2 regions of the Paenibacillus sp. WC2504 genome follow, and region 1 is predicted to be linked to the other one. Evidence: a T-box and tRNA genes for the amino acid it is inferred to sense, from the RefSeq annotation. Region 1 holds a T-box; the other holds one or more tRNA genes.

Region 1 (10,076 bases):
GAAGGTCCGCTTCATAAAAGAAGATGGGTTTACGGTTATTTACTAGGAGTATTCGTCTTGTTTGCTCTGTTCTATCCGATTCTTTCAGGGATGATGATTCCATCGAGGTATTCCTTCTTCCTCCGGTGGCTGCCGGGCTGGAACTTCTTTTAAGAAAAGTGGTTGACGTGCCTGACAGGCGATGGTAAGATAATCCCAAGCAAAATACTATGAATTAAAAGTCGACCGAACAACAGGAGACTCCGACCTTACATTGAACAATGGAAGCGGGGTTTCTTTTTTATCCAAAAACCATAATGGAGTGTGAACGAAATGGCGAAGGTAGTCATTATCTCAGGAAGTCCAACCCCCACATCCCGATTACACGGGGTTATTGAAGTAGCGAAGAATGAATTGGTGCAAGCGGGTCTTACCGTAGACTGGATCAAAGTGCGCGATATCCCTGCAGAAGACTTGCTGTACGCCAAATTTGACAGCGAAGCCATTGTGAGCGCGAACGCGCTTGTTGCTGCAGCAGATGCCGTTTTTGTAGCTACGCCTGTTTACAAAGCCTCCTATACCGGTGTGCTAAAAGCATTCCTTGACCTGCTCCCGCAAAAGGGGCTGGAGCGTAAAATTGTGCTCCCTTTAGCCGTAGGCGGTACGCTATCTCACTTGCTCGCCATCGATTACGCGCTTAAACCGGTGCTGTCCGCATTGGGCGCACAAAATATTTTGCAAGGTGTGTATGTGCTTGATAAACAGGTGACTTGGGGCGAACAAGGACAAGCCATTCTAGAGGATGAAATTTCTACTCGGTTACATGAGTCCGTCACGCAGTTTATCCAAGAAATTAACTGGCATACCAGTCGCTAAATTGGCATACAGATGACATAACCCGCCATTAGTATTCACTTGCTGATGGCGGGTTTTGTGTGGCTGCATTTAGATAGACAGCTGTTCAAGGAGGAGAAGCAATGGGTTTATTTGATGGTTTAATGGGGAACGCCTCGGAGCTTAATCTGGCGGATGTGAATAAGGAATTTGCTCATGTGTTGGCAAGTTCAGAAACGATCGAAAAAGCGTATAAACTGATCCGTGATCTTTTTATTTTTACCAACAAAAGGCTAATATTAGTAGATAAACAAGGATTGTCGGGCAAGAAAATGGAGCTTCACTCGATTCCTTATAAAAGCATTACCCATTTCAGTATTGAGACAGCAGGTACTTTTGATCTCGATGCAGAAATGAAGATATGGATCAGCAGCACACATACGCCGATTGAAAAAAAGTTTAACAAAAGCTTAAACATATACGAACTTCAGAGCGTACTAGCTGAGTACGTTTTGAAATAAATGAGGGAACATAGTGTTTGAATCGCCATTGGTAACTTTTACTGATGGTGGTTTTTTGTGCCGGGGAGAGCGCTGTCGTGCTATACTGAACATATATTTATTTGGATAGGAGCGATTATGTTGTCAGAGAATTCATCGGGTTCCGTGCTGCTAGTTGACGGGATGGCGTTATTATTTCGCGGTTATTACGCCACTTCATCGAGCGGTTATATTATGAAAACAGAAAACGGTGTGCCGATTAATGGCGTATACGGTTTTCTGAAATATTTACTTGATGCGATTCAAACCTTTAAGCCTTCTCACGTGGTGTGCTGCTGGGATATGGGGAGTAAAACGTTCCGTACGGAGAAATTTGAAGCATACAAAGCGAATCGCGGGCCTGCCCCGGAGGAGTTAATTCCACAATTCGATTTGGTAAAAGAAGTGACGGCCAGCTTTAACATCCCGAATATTGGTGTTGTCGGTTACGAAGCTGACGATTGCATCGGAACACTGGCCCGTACATACAGCCCGCTGACGAAAGTTCAAATTTTGACCGGAGATCATGATATGCTCCAGCTTGTGAATGAGAGCACGGAAGTCATTATTATGAAAAAAGGGCACTCCAACTACATGGTTTATACCCTGGAAACATTGATGGAAGAGAAAAGTCTGACGCCTGCGCAGATTATTGATCTGAAAGGTCTAACCGGCGACACGGCGGATAACTACCCGGGCGTCAAAGGAATCGGGGAGAAAACAGCGACCAAGCTGCTGAACGAGTATCAGGATATTGGAGGCATTTTGGAAAATCTGGCTGCGCTGCCCAAAGGTGTTCGAGCCAAAATTGAAGCGGAGTTGGAGATGCTGCATCTATCGCGTGACTTGGCGACGATTCGTCTGGATGCGCCTGTTGCCTGTGCGCTTGAGGATTGCGGATGGGCGATGGAGCGGGAGAAAGTGATCGCGAAGTTCGAGGAAATTGCGTACAAAGGATTAATCAAGTTAATCGGTTAATATAAAATGGAGGGTGCCGAATAGAATTGGCATCCTCCTTTTTGCGCGTGCTAGCAAAAGCGAGCAAGCTGTTCAACGAGCAGCCCTAACGCTGCTTCTTATCGTTTTTGGCGAGAAATGAGCTACTTCTCTCAGAATTTCATCGCCGATTGCCGATAGCGGAGCGGCGTAGTTTTGGTAATCTGCCGAAAGACACGGCCGAACTGGACTAAGGAGCCGAAGCCGACCTGTTCAGCAATCATGATTACTTTCAGTTTGGTCTCTGTGAGCAGCCTTTGCGCTTCCTGGACACGAACAAGATTGATATATTCGACAAGTGAAAATCCGGTGATCTCCTTGAACATACGGCTTAAATACGCCGGGCTGATTTCAAATCTTTCCGCTAGCTCTTCCAATCGCAGAAGCTCGGCAAAATGGGTGTTAATGTAACGCACAATCGTCGATATTTTCCGATGTAAAGGAGAGACATGCTCCGGTGATGTGACCGGATGCTGGCGAATAAAACGTGTAGTGAACAGCAGCAGCTCGATCAGAAAATGACGCAAAGCGAAGGTTTGTCCGAGCTGAGGTTCTTTTGCTTCATGAATCATTTTGCCGAGAATGTCTTCGACAAAACGACGTGTCGGGAGATCGAGCCTGAGCACCGGCGCAGTATGCGTGAAGGCATCGAGCAGGAAAGGAGCATCGGATCTCATGCTCTCCAGGAAGTGATCGCTGAAATTCATCACGACACGCGCATGCCCAAGCTTATCGGAGTCCGAAGTAGCGTGAAGCTCGCGCCGATTAATGAGCACCAGGTCTCCCGGAAGGATGAGATACGAGCGGTCCCGAATGAAATACATGCGCTCACCTTCGTACAAATAATAGAGCTCATACATATCATGCATGTGCTGTGTTCTCTCGAACGATCCATGACGATGAATATGTTGAATATAAAATGGGCCTTCATCCTCATTGCCGAAGGTGACGGTGCTGGGCATCAGAGTACTCCTTTTGTTCAAGTTGTTGTAATGGAAGTATAACATAAGCGCAGTGAAAAATATGAATAGTTTTCCTTGAAAATAGGAATAGATGAAGAGAAAACGCTCCTAACTTGCGATATGATTAAGCTATAAGAAAATAGCAAACGTTTGCAAAATAAGGGAGGAACACACAAAATGAAAGAGCTTATAGACGCAATCAAATCAGGAAATACATCAACGTTATCAGCGCCAGGCGTTAAAGTATATGGTTCATCTTTAACACAAATTGGAAATACTTCGCTTGTTATGGTACGTACGGAGGCTGGAAAGCGGCTGGTTGCGGTTGGTGAGAGCGATTTGTACAACCAATTAAACGGAGAAGTTGTTGATGGCGCGAAAGTGGCTCCATTAACGCACGAGAACCGTTTGACACTGAATCAATTCTTGCCTTATACGGCCCCGCAAGCATTTGGCACGCAGGTGGCTACGATGGGTCTGGGTGATCGCCTTGGTATTGCAAGCCCTGGACATATTCAAACGATTCGCGGCAGAGATATCCGTCCCGTGTTGGCACAGCAAAGTATTCGTGAGCTTGCGCTTACAGGCAGAACGTATGAGGATGTTTTGGACGCGGCTGCTTATGCGGTTTTCCAAGAAGGCTACAAAGATGGCTATGGCGCAGACGGCGACCATTTGAAGAAAGAGGAAGACATCGAGTATGCACTGCGTCTTGGCTTTACGATGCTGACGCTCGATTGCTCGGAGAACATCGACAACACGATTGAAACATTGTCCGCAGATGAGGTCGCAGTTAAATATGCAGCTTTGCCAGCCGGTTTGCGTGAGCACTATGAGAAACGTTACTTGGAGACGCCTGCTGATGTACCAGGTGCAGCACTTAACTACACGCGTGAAGCGCTCCAAAAAGATGTGCTGATCTACGACGCAGCCATTAATTTCATGGAAGCTATTTACCGCAAATATATCGCAACGCTGGATCGTGCGGTTGATTTTGAAATTTCGATTGATGAGACGGCTACACCGACATCGCCTGAAGCCCACTACTTGGTAGCGAACGAGCTTCGTGACCGTGGGGTTACGATTTTCAGCATGGCGCCGCGCTTCTGCGGGGAATTCCAAAAAGGGATCGACTACATTGGCGATATCGCGCAATTTGAGCGTGAGCTGGCGAGCCATGCGGCGATTGCCGTACATTTTGAATACAAGCTGAGCATTCATTCCGGTAGCGACAAGTTCAGTGTGTTCCCACTAATCGGGCAATACACGAAAGGTTTGTTCCATATCAAAACGGCAGGTACAAATTGGCTCGAAGCGGTACGTGTTGTAGCAAAAGTAAACCCATCCCTGTATCGCCGCATGCATCAATTTGCTTTGGATCATTTTACAGAAGCGACAGCTTATTACCACGTGACGACGGACATCGATGCCATCGTTCCTCTTGCTGAAGTCGCGGATGCCGATCTGCCAAACTACATGGAAGAAAACAATGCGCGCCAATTGCTGCACATCACATACGGCCTGCTGCTGCAAGCAAAAAATGCCGATGGCAGCAAGCAATTTGCTGAAGAATTCTTCCGTACGATGACGGAGCAGGAAGACGTCTTCGCTGAAGGTTTGCGTCATCATATTGGTAGACATTTGGAGCTGCTCGGTAAATAATTAAAAAAGAGGCAATCCTCAAGCGCTTTGATCTGCTTGAAGATTGCCTCTTTCTTATTCTTGATTCGAAGGTTCATTCCGGTTATCATCTGCGCCAGGATAGTCCCGTTTGAGGCCTTCATGCAGCTCGTGATTTTCATAGGAAAACCGGTTCGGCGGGCGCTGATCTTTTCGCCAAGGCGTGCTTTTGCCCAGCGATTCCGTGTTTAGGCTTGTGCCATAAGGGCCTTCGGGAAATTCCTCAGGAATCAGGTCGTTTCGCTGAGATTCGACCGTCTCCAAATCGGTGTATACATCTCGCTGCTCGGGTATGAACCCCTTTGTTTCGGTATACTTATCTTTCGCGGATTCTTCAACACTCATGGAAAATGCCTCCTCATCTGGGTTGCGCATGCTTTTTCCAGTGTCCCCCGCTGATCCGTTAAATATCCGTGAAATGAATGGAACCGATAATTTGGGATAAAAATTCATTCAGTTCCAGTGCTTGCTCTTCATTGAGCTTGAATACGTACTCCAGGTATCCCTCTTCGGCCAAGTCATCCGGACCAATTACCGCACTGCGTCCTGATTGTAAGTCAATCACAAGCTTTTTGCCGTAATAACGGGTTGTAGTCATGATTGCAAGGTCAAAACGGTGCAGCGCATTGCCGACGAAGCATACAAAACGCGTTGTCGTCTCTTCTTGATGGTCGTATAAAAAGTCATAATCAGACATAAGGGCCCTCTTTTCATTCTGGTATGTCTTTCATTATAACCGAAATAGGCTTGTCAACAAAACATAGGTTGCGTCCATCTTACAAACATGGTATGATTTGGATATTAGAAAAAGGGAAGCACCTTTTCAGCCTAGCTGAAGAGGTGCTTTTTCGTTTTTCTTACCCTATTTTCGTAAACGTTTGGAGGAGGTAAGTATGAACATTGTTTTTTTAAACACATTGGAGAAAGAAACGGGGGATCATCGCGTATTATCAGCACAGGTGTCGATTGCTGAAGAGCAGGGCGTGTGGAATGTGTTCTGGAACGAGCCCGACAGCACGGGCAAGCCGCAGCAAGCACAGTGGTACCAGGGGATGAGCTGGGATGAGATGCTAAGCATCTTCCGTCATGGTTTGCGCGAGAAGTTTCGCAGCGGCTTTCGTCCCATTGTGAGCTCGGAGCTGGAATCCGCCCAAGTGCTGTCTGGTAAAGCGAGAATGACGCAGATGCTGACTTATTATTGCGAAGAAAACCCAAGCGAAGAAGTGTACGAGCAGCTTCGTGCGTGGAGACGCGAACAAGCCTCGCGCGAAGGCAAAGCGCCGTATATTCTCGCCACGAACCGGGTGCTGCGCATAATATCTGTTTTCTTACCCCAAAGCAAGGAAGAACTTCAGCAAATACCCGGCTTTGGTGAGCAGAAGACCAATATGTATGCGGGGGATATTTTAAAGATTACCGCAGAATATACGCGCACGAACGGCTTTCCGTTAGATTGGGTTGCTAAGAGCGTCGATATCGTCAAGTTCGAGTCCTGGCTCCTTGCTCAGAAGGAGCAGAAGCTGCGTATGGAGCTGGACCGTGAGGTCAGCAAACGCAAGCTGCTCGAGATTACTGCCCGCGGAGGCAGCTTGGCTGATCTTCAAACCGATTTGACGATGCCGCGCAGAGAGCTCCTGCTGTGGGTAGAGGAACTTGACCGGGAAGGCTATGATATGGATCTGTTAGTGGAAGCAGAATTAGCTTCGGTCCCGGAGGAGGAACAGATCAAAGCATGGAACGCTTTTGAATCGGAAGGCGACCGTTATCTGAAACCGGTTCTTCAGCGTATGGGCGGTACGGAAGAACTGAAAGGCAAAGAACTCGACCGCGCTTATGAGTGGCTGCGATTGCTGCGATTGCGTTTTCGCAAGGAGAAGGAAAGCATGAGCGCACAAGCTGCAAGCTAGTATTGACAGAGCTTAGGCAGATATGATTAAATGGTCAATAATCTTAATAGCAATCAAAGCGATGACGAACTGGGGCTAACCCCTTAGTAGGAGTACTGCCGCTGCTGCAGAGAGTCGGTGGAAGGTGCAAACCGATGCAAGCATAGCTCCGAATTACCGTTCCGAGTTGGTTGAGGGAACATGCTCTGTTTGAGAGCATCAGTAGCTTATACCCGGCATTCGATGCCGTTACAATGACTAAGTGAAAGAGAAGGCTGCGAATGAGAGTCGCAGATGCTTCGCTTTAATTAGGGTGGTACCGCGAGACAACCGTCTCGTCCCTTTGTGGACGATTTGGTTGTCTTTTTGTTTTTTTTTATAACGATGAGGAGGGATTGCAAGATGACGGGGATCGAATTAACCGATGCACAAAGGCAGGAAGTCGAGCGCCAACTGCAAATCATTAAACGTGGTGCGGCTGAAATCATACCGGAAGATGCTCTGAAACAGAAAATTACCCGGGCAATTGTGACGGGGAAACCATTGAAAGTGAAATTGGGCTTAGATCCATCTGCGCCTGATATTCATATTGGGCACACGGTTGTCTTGCAAAAGCTTCGGCAATTTCAAGAGTTAGGCCATGAAGTTCAGCTGATCATTGGAGATTTCACGGGTCGAATTGGCGATCCAACGGGGAAGTCGGAAACGCGCAAGCAGCTGACAGAAGAGGATGTTCAGCATAATGCTCAAACGTACCAGACGCAGCTGTCCAAAATTTTGGATTTCACCAAAACAACCTTTTACTACAATTCTAGTTGGTTGGGTGAACTGAAATTTGATGATGTGCTGAAGCTTGCGGGTAAAGTAACGGTGGCGAGGATGCTGGAGCGGGACGATTTCGCCAAAAGATACGCGGCTAATCAACCGATTCATGTGCATGAATTTTTCTACCCGTTAATGCAAGGCTACGATTCCGTTTCACTTGAGACCGACATTGAGCTTGGCGGTACGGATCAGACATTTAATATTTTGATGGGACGCACGCTGCAAGGCGCCTATGAGGTGAAAGACGGCCAAGTGGCTATTCTGATGCCGCTGCTCGAAGGGCTGGATGGCACGCAGAAAATGAGCAAAAGCTTGAAAAATTACATCGGTATCGATGAGAACGCGAATGAAATTTTCGGCAAAACGATGTCGATTCCGGATTCGCTTATGCTGAAATATTATGAGTTAACGACTGCGATCTCAAGCGAGGCGCTTCAGGAGTTGAAAGAGGGACTGGAGGCGGGTTCCGTCCATCCAAGGGATGCCAAGATGAAGTTGGCGAAGGAATATGTGCGTATGTATCATGGTGCGGAACAAGCTCAAGAGGCTGAGCAGCATTTTATTACGGTCTTTCAGAAGCGGGCGCTGCCGGACGATATCGAAGAAATGCAGATCAGCGAGGAACTTCTCGAAGCTGGCCAGATCGCCATCATTAAGCTGCTTGTTTCTATGGGGCTGCAAGCTTCCAACGCAGAGGCAAGACGCAGCATTGAGCAAGGCGCAGTGAAAATTAATGAAACGAAAATGACGAATATCCATGAAACACTCCAGCCGCAGGACGGCGATATTGTTCAGGTAGGAAAACGAAAGTTTGTGAAAATTAAGCGGGTTTCGCCATAACCTAAAAAAGGGCCTCTTGTACAGCAATCCGCTGCTTCAAGAAGCCCTTCCTTTTATTTATAGCCATTCTTTTTTACGGAATAAAATATACATAGCAATACCTAACACACCCATAAACGCTAAGACGAACTCATCGCCGTGAGCGACATGGAGCCCTAGAATGTTATCAAAGTTCATTCCAAACACCCCTGTAATGAACGTCAGCGGCATGAAAATGGTTGTCAGCGCGGTAAATACCCGCATGATATCATTCGCGCGATTCGCCAGGCTGGACTGGTAAGCTTCTCGTAAGTTCCCCATCAAATCGCGGAGCGTATCGAATGTATCCACTATTTTGACGGCATTCTCATAAATGTCGCCAAAATATTTCTGGAGCTGGTGGTCGATCAGCCTGAGATCCTTCTTGCCGAGTGTACCGATCACATCACGTTGTGGAACAAGCACTTTTTTGAGCCAGAGAATTTCCGAACGAAGTCCGATGATCTCATTCAAGTGCGTTTTTTTGGTCGCTACCAGAATATCTTCTTCCAGCTTTTCAATCTTGGCCTCGATACGGTCACCAACCGCAACGTAGTTATCGACGACAAGATCGACTAGATGGTATAGGAAACGATCGGCGCTGTTGACCTCCTCTTCCCAGAGAAACGGCTTTAAAGCGCGAAGTTCATTGATTTTTTGTCTAGTAACGGTAATAATGACATGTTTGCTAAGAAATAGATTAAGTCCGCGAAGGAAAATCTCCTCATCATCAAAACGAATGCTATTTATCACGATAAAATAATGCGAATCATAAAATTCAATCTTAGGACGCTGCTCCTCTTCGCTCAAACAGTCCTCCACGGCCAAATCATGTAGATGGAATAAAGGTTGAAGAAGTTCTAAATCCTCGATCCCTGCATCGATCCAATAAAAGCCTTGTTCTGGAGGTGTTAGTGCGACAGACACGTCTTCGACCAATGTGAAAATGCCATTCTGAACCCACCGTGTTTTCATCTGATCCACCCCTTTGCATGGAATCAGCCGGTTACGTTCATCATGTGCGCGAGACTACGAATGATGGAATAACCGACTGCATTCCTACACTATAAAATTTACAAAACTTGCAGGTGCTACTCCTCGGTTCCCCGTCCAAACGTATGCCCCCCTTTTGCGTCCATGTCGAATAATACTTGTCTAGTATAACCCTTCATATACCCTGTTTCAAGCCAAAAAGTTTGGCGCAACAAGTAAGAATGTGCTTTAGATACTCTATGGATTCAGGGCTTGTTCGGTGTCAAAAAAAACCGCCATGAATTACATGGCGGCTTTCAAGATCTTTCCTTTCATTTCTTGATAAATGTCTATCAGTTCAGGATTACCTCGGAGCAGCAGATCTTCTTCACTCTCTGCTCCGTAGACTCGACATAATAAGGCAGCGGCATCCTCAGCTTGTTGCCTAGTTGGCTTCGATGTTTCAATTAGAGCGAAATATCGATTTAATGAAGCGAAAGCAGAGAAGTTATCCGAAGATGGTGCGGACATAATGGACCCCCTTT
Region 2 (6,564 bases), 1.1 Mb from region 1:
ACTATCATTTTCAGACAGAGATTTCCAAGAAATTTCGACTTGAAATGAGAATGTGAGTTGTGATAAGATAACTTTCGCCGCTGAGATAGGGCAAGGGAATTTGAATCGCAATGAACACTTTGTTCCTTGAAAACTAGATAACGAAATGAAACGTAAAGTAAGAACTTAGGTAGTGTAACCTTCGGGTTGCACGACAATCTTTAAATGTAATTTCTAGGTTAAGCTAGAAAGAGCACACGGAGGATGCCTAGGCACTAGGAGCCGAAGAAGGACGTGGCGAACGACGAAATGCCTCGGGGAGCCGTAAGCAGGCTTTGATCCGGGGATGTCCGAATGGGGGAACCCAGCTGTGGTAATGCGCAGTTACCATGTAGTGAATACATAGCTACATTGGAGGCAGACCCAGGGAACTGAAACATCTAAGTACCTGGAGGAAAAGAAAACAAAAGTGATTCCGTCAGTAGCGGCGAGCGAAAGCGGAATAGCCCAAACCAAGGAGCTTGCTCCTTGGGGTTGTAGGACCTCAATATGGGGTTAGTTTGGTAGGCGAAGTGATCTGGAAAGGTCCGGCATAGAAGGTAAAAGCCCTGTAGCCAAAATCGAACGAATCTCCTAGAGGTATCCTGAGTACGGCGGGTCACGTGAAACCCCGTCGGAATCCGGCAGGACCATCTGCCAAGGCTAAATACTCCCTAGTGACCGATAGTGAAGCAGTACCGTGAGGGAAAGGTGAAAAGCACCGCGGAAGCGGAGTGAAAAAGAACCTGAAACCGTGTGCTTACAAAAAGTCAGAGCCCTCTATATGGGTGATGGCGTGCCTTTTGTAGAATGAACCGGCGAGTTACGTTCCCGTGCGAGGTTAAGTCGAAGAGACGGAGCCGCAGCGAAAGCGAGTCTGAATAGGGCGCTTTAGTACGTGGACGTAGACCCGAAACCGTGTGATCTACCCCTGTCCAGGGTGAAGGTGAGGTAACACTCACTGGAGGCCCGAACCCACGAATGTTGAAAAATTCGGGGATGAGGTGGGGGTAGCGGAGAAATTCCAATCGAACTCGGAGATAGCTGGTTCTCCCCGAAATAGCTTTAGGGCTAGCCTCGGATGTGGAGTTGTGGAGGTAAAGCACTGATTGGGTGCGGGGCCCGCCAAGGGTTACCAAGTCCAGTCAAACTCTGAATGCCACAAACTTAAATCCGGGAGTCAGACAGTGAGTGCTAAGATCCATTGTCAAAAGGGAAACAGCCCAGACCATCAGCTAAGGTCCCCAAGTGTGTGTTAAGTGGGAAAGGATGTGGAGTTGCACAGACAACCAGGATGTTGGCTTAGAAGCAGCCACCATTGAAAGAGTGCGTAATAGCTCACTGGTCGAGTGACTCTGCGCCGAAAATGTAACGGGGCTAAACACGCCACCGAAGCTATGGCTTGCACGTATGTGCATGGGTAGGGGAGCGTTGTATGTACGTTGAATTCTGACCGTAAGGACAGGTGGAGCGCATACAAGTGAGAATGCCGGTATAAGTAACGAAAAGATCAGTGAGAATCTGATCCGCCGAAAACCTAAGGGTTCCTGAGGAAGGCTCGTCCGCTCAGGGTAAGTCGGGACCTAAGGCGAGGCCGAAAGGCGTAGTCGATGGACAACAGGTGGAAATTCCTGTACCACCGTAGCCGTTATGAGCGATGGAGTGACGCAGAAGGATAGTGACGCGAGCTGATGGATGCTCGTCCAAGCAGTGAGGCTGGTTAGTAGGCAAATCCGCTAACCGTAAGGCTGGGCTGTGATGGGGAGGGAAACTTTAAGTACCGAAGGTCATGATTTCACACTGCCAAGAAAAGCTTCTAGCCAGGCGAAGGTGCCCGTACCGCAAACCGACACAGGTGGGTGAGAAGAGAATTCTAAGGCGCGCGGAAGAACTCTCGTTAAGGAACTCGGCAAAATGACCCCGTAACTTCGGGAGAAGGGGTGCCTCGGTAGGGTGAATAGCCCGAGGGGGCCGCAGTGAAAAGGCCCAAGCGACTGTTTAGCAAAAACACAGGTCTGTGCGAAGCCGCAAGGCGAAGTATACGGGCTGACGCCTGCCCGGTGCTGGAAGGTTAAGAGGAGTGGTTAGGGGGTAACCCCGAAGCTATGAATTGAAGCCCCAGTAAACGGCGGCCGTAACTATAACGGTCCTAAGGTAGCGAAATTCCTTGTCAGGTAAATTCTGACCCGCACGAATGGCGTAACGACTTGGGCGCTGTCTCAACGAGAGATCCGGTGAAATTTTAATACCTGTGAAGATGCAGGTTACCCGCGACAAGACGGAAAGACCCCATGGAGCTTTACTGCAGCTTGATATTGGACTTTGGTACGATCTGTACAGGATAGGTGGGAGCCTTAGAAGCCTGAGCGCCAGCTTGGGTGGAGGCGCCGTTGGGATACCACCCTGATCGTATCGGAGTTCTAACCTGGTACCGTGATCCGGTATGGGGACAGTGTCAGGTGGGCAGTTTGACTGGGGCGGTCGCCTCCTAAAATGTAACGGAGGCGTTTAAAGGTTCCCTCAGAATGGTTGGAAATCATTCGCAGAGTGCAAAGGCATAAGGGAGCTTGACTGCGAGACCTACAAGTCGAGCAGGGACGAAAGTCGGACTTAGTGATCCGGTGGTACCGAATGGAAGGGCCATCGCTCAACGGATAAAAGCTACCCTGGGGATAACAGGCTTATCTCCCCCAAGAGTCCACATCGACGGGGAGGTTTGGCACCTCGATGTCGGCTCATCGCATCCTGGGGCTGAAGTAGGTCCCAAGGGTTGGGCTGTTCGCCCATTAAAGCGGTACGCGAGCTGGGTTCAGAACGTCGTGAGACAGTTCGGTCCCTATCTGTCGCGGGCGTAGGAAATTTGAGAGGAGCTGTCCTTAGTACGAGAGGACCGGGATGGACGTACCGCTGGTGTACCAGTTGTCTCGCCAGAGGCACCGCTGGGTAGCTATGTACGGAGGGGATAAGCGCTGAAAGCATCTAAGCGCGAAGCCCCCCTCAAGATGAGATTTCCCAGTATGTAAGACCCCTTGTAGACGACGAGGTTGATAGGTTCGAGGTGGAAGTGCGGCAACGTATGCAGCTGACGAATACTAATCGGTCGAGGGCTTAACCTAATATAGGGATCTTTAATCGAAGATTAAAGTCTCTCTGCTTGAAACCTATAGTTGTAACTTTACAAACGTTTCGTATCTAGTTTTCAGGGAATAATAATTCCTGAGTATATATGTCTTGGAGAGATACCCAAGTGGCTATAAGGGGACCCTCTGCTAAGGGGTTAGACTGCGTAAGTGGTGCGAGGGTTCGAATCCCTCTCTCTCCGCCAGTTCCAAACATATATAACACCTTTTATGTGGCGGCGTAGCTCAGCTGGCTAGAGCGTACGGTTCATACCCGTAAGGTCGGGGGTTCGAGCCCCTCTGCCGCTACCATAAAACCATTCCAGATGGAGGCTTAGCTCAGCTGGGAGAGCATCTGCCTTACAAGCAGAGGGTCGGCGGTTCGATCCCGTCAGCCTCCACCACTTTACCCCAAAAAGTGAAGTGTTTCCAAGATGGAGTTTCCGATTACTTTTCGGGGGCCTCGAAACTATATGCCGTTGTAGCGCAACTGGTAGAGCAACTGACTTGTAATCAGTAGGTTGGGGGTTCAAGTCCTCTCGACGGCACCATTTAGTTGGTGCAAATTGAATTGTCATGGAGCCGTGGTGTAGAGGCCTAACATGCCTGCCTGTCACGCAGGAGACCGCGGGTTCGAATCCCGTCGGCTCCGCCATTCATCTTTTTTAATGAATGGGACAAACTAAAAAGAAGTACATAAGGCTCGGTAGCTCAGTCGGTAGAGCAGAGGACTGAAAATCCTCGTGTCGGCGGTTCGATTCCGTCCCGAGCCATTGAGATGGTTGTGCTGCTACAACGCAGCACGGTTATCTCGCAATCTGGAGGCTTAGTGAAGTGGCTAAACACGGCAGACTGTAAATCTGCTCTCTCCGAGTTCGGTGGTTCGAATCCATCAGCCTCCATTTCCCTAAGAGCCATTAGCTCAGTTGGTAGAGCACCTGACTTTTAATCAGGGTGTCGTAGGTTCGAGTCCTACATGGCTCACTTTTATAAGTAAAAACACAAGGCCGCGAGGGTCTTTTTTTGTTTTTATTATTTTGATTTCTATAAACGCCTTTAATACAAAAAAGCATCCCAACGAGGGATGCTCTTTTTATTTCAATTTTTCTGCAACCGACTGCATTTTTTGAGACATAGAGGCCGCTTTATCACGGCGATCGTCGATTTTAATGGAGGTGGATACACGCTGTGCGCCATTCGTAAAGGGAACCTCATGCACAGCGCGAATGACCTCCAGAATTCGATCTAAGGAGCCTTCTAGAATAGTTCCCATGGGTGTCATCTCGAACGTAATATCCGTGTGCTTTTCTAGTTCTTTGTGAAGATCAGCCACATATCCGCTAAGGCTTGTAGTTGCTGTCCCGATTGGGATAATCGTAAATTCTGCAATAGCCATGTATGTTGAAACCTCTCCTTTCCTCTTGCCTGCTATGCTCTATTGTAGATGTTGGAATATAGGAGATGCAACTAAACGCTAGAGCACCGCTGCCTTAAATGCTAGCAAGTTCAATAATATAATCCGCAGTCCTTGCAGCAAGAGCCATAACCGTATTGGTCGGATTACAGCCGCTTGAGGTCACGAACAGACTCGCATCGCAGATGAAAAGGTTCGGTATATCGTGACTCTGCCCGTATGTGTTGACGACAGATGTAGCAGGGTTATTTCCCATACGGCATCCCCCCATGAAATGCTGCGTATCCGGTACAACGAAGGCAATTTCTCCTCCAGCCGCTTTGAGGATCAGCTGCATATTGTCAACGGCGTGATCGATGAGTTTGCGATCATTATCTCCGTAATTAAAGGTAACAGCGGCACGTGGCATGCCGTAGTCATCTTTTTCGTCAGATAAGGAGATATGGTTATCCCACTGTGGAAGAACCTCTCCAACCATCGTTAACCGCCCATAGTGATTGTAGTTAAGCATAGCTTGTCTTAGCCCTGATCCCCAAAGAGGATCTTGCGTCGATTTGCTGATCCCATCGGCCATATCTATAGGTCTGGAACCGTGAGAATGAATTGTATAGCCGCGAGCATAACCACGCCGAGGATCTGTCTCATAGAAATCCTGAGTAGATGCTAGCACTGGAGTGCCTTTGTATAAACGAACCTCCTGCTCAAATTTGGCATACACATCGTTGCTGCTATGCGTCATAATAGCACGGCCAACCCATCCGCTAGAATTAGCTAGACCGTCAGGAAATAGTGGCGACGCTGAATGAAGCAGCAGACGAGGCGTTTCGACGGCATGTGCGCATACAATAACCGTTTTGGCACGCTGCCGGTACTCCGTTCCCTGATGGACAAAGAGCACACCGCTGGCATGACCGTTTGCGTCAACTTCAATCTGAGTGACCATGCAATCGGGGAGAACCTCTGCCCCAGCTTTCACAGCTTTGGGGATATGAACGGTCAAGGTGCTGAATTTGGCATTCGGCATGCAGCCCTGGATGCAGAAACCGCGGTTGATGCAGGGAGGACGACCATCATAGGGAGCAGATAGAATGGCAAGCGGAGTAACAGCGGATTGAATGCCGAGTGCTTCACAGCCTTTTTGAAACAGGTAGGCGTTAGGACTTAAGGGGTCTCGTTCCGGATAGGGATAAGGCCCCCGAAAGTTGCCCCATGGAAAATGTTTAGGTCCGGAAACGGCAATTTCTTTTTCAATCCGATTATAGTAAGGTTCAAGATCTTTGTAATGAATGGGCCAGTCTTCTCCTACACCATCGATGGATTTGGTTTTGAAATCAGATTCATGAAATCGTAAGAAAACGCCCGTGAAGTTTTGCGTTCCCCCGCCGACTCCCCGTCCCGAATTAGAGTAACCCATGCCTAGCGGAACGGTCCCGTCTACAAGGCGAGTATCTTCCCACCCTAACTGCCGCATGCTCAACTCGTCACTAGCAAAATTCTTCTGAGGATCTCGCCAAGGTCCGGCATCCAAAACAACGACACTGAGACCGGCTTCGCTCAGTTCTTTGGCCAGAACGCCGCCAGCGGCGCCTGCTCCAACGATTAAGATATCAACTTCGTCTTGCTCGTATCTCCTCTTCATTGCTCCTTCACAGCCTCCCAAGGGTCAAGTTGGCCTGTTTCTGCGCGCACATAACCACGCGGATAGGCAGGACCGCCAAACCCGATCTCCGACCATACCAAAGGATGAGAATAATAAGCCTCGACACTGAGCTTCAGCAGTTTTTGAAACAAAGCTTTCTGCGGGACGCCTTCCCAATTTTCTGTCAGAGGGTAACTGTCGCTGCTGATTTGCAGCATAATGTGTCGCTGAGACGTCTCATCTAGTTGAAAAAAAGGTTTGCTGCTATCAATCCAGCCAGTCTCATCAATAGCTTTAAGCCCTTGACGTAAAAGCGTGCGCAAAGGGGGGACATTCATTTTTCGCTGCCCCTCACCTTTGTCCTGTGTGAGAAC

What was found. The T-box of region 1 lies ahead of tyrS (tyrosine--tRNA ligase). A T-box ahead of a tRNA ligase gene usually reads a tRNA of that ligase, here a tRNA-Tyr.
Region 2: it encodes a tRNA-Tyr, which carries the amino acid that the T-box ahead of tyrS (tyrosine--tRNA ligase) is inferred to sense. The anticodon was not compared.

The regions. Positions count from the first base shown of each region.
Region 1 covers NZ_JBQZFH010000001.1:6,886,740-6,896,815, reverse strand. The annotation lists gene ACUN27_RS31160 (glycosyltransferase family 39 protein) at 1-153, shown strand, start outside; gene ssuE (NADPH-dependent FMN reductase) at 313-855, shown strand; gene ACUN27_RS31150 (PH domain-containing protein) at 957-1,334, shown strand; gene ACUN27_RS31145 (5'-3' exonuclease) at 1,452-2,330, shown strand; gene ACUN27_RS31140 (helix-turn-helix transcriptional regulator) at 2,462-3,310, opposite strand; gene ACUN27_RS31135 (tagaturonate epimerase family protein) at 3,488-4,972, shown strand; gene ACUN27_RS31130 (hypothetical protein) at 5,027-5,335, opposite strand; gene ACUN27_RS31125 (DUF3055 domain-containing protein) at 5,394-5,687, opposite strand; gene ACUN27_RS31120 (HRDC domain-containing protein) at 5,884-6,897, shown strand; T-box leader at 6,960-7,222, shown strand; gene tyrS (tyrosine--tRNA ligase) at 7,279-8,541, shown strand; gene corA (magnesium/cobalt transporter CorA) at 8,599-9,534, opposite strand; gene ACUN27_RS31105 (hypothetical protein) at 9,835-10,062, opposite strand.
Region 2 covers NZ_JBQZFH010000001.1:8,021,829-8,028,392, reverse strand. The annotation lists rRNA gene ACUN27_RS36760 (23S ribosomal RNA) at 217-3,134, shown strand; tRNA gene ACUN27_RS36755 (tRNA-Ser) at 3,252-3,343, shown strand; tRNA gene ACUN27_RS36750 (tRNA-Met) at 3,373-3,449, shown strand; tRNA gene ACUN27_RS36745 (tRNA-Val) at 3,466-3,541, shown strand; tRNA gene ACUN27_RS36740 (tRNA-Thr) at 3,613-3,688, shown strand; tRNA gene ACUN27_RS36735 (tRNA-Asp) at 3,716-3,792, shown strand; tRNA gene ACUN27_RS36730 (tRNA-Phe) at 3,838-3,910, shown strand; tRNA gene ACUN27_RS36725 (tRNA-Tyr) at 3,958-4,039, shown strand; tRNA gene ACUN27_RS36720 (tRNA-Lys) at 4,049-4,121, shown strand; gene ACUN27_RS36715 (MTH1187 family thiamine-binding protein) at 4,231-4,533, opposite strand; gene ACUN27_RS36710 (GMC family oxidoreductase) at 4,628-6,190, opposite strand; gene ACUN27_RS36705 (gluconate 2-dehydrogenase subunit 3 family protein) at 6,187-6,564, opposite strand, start outside.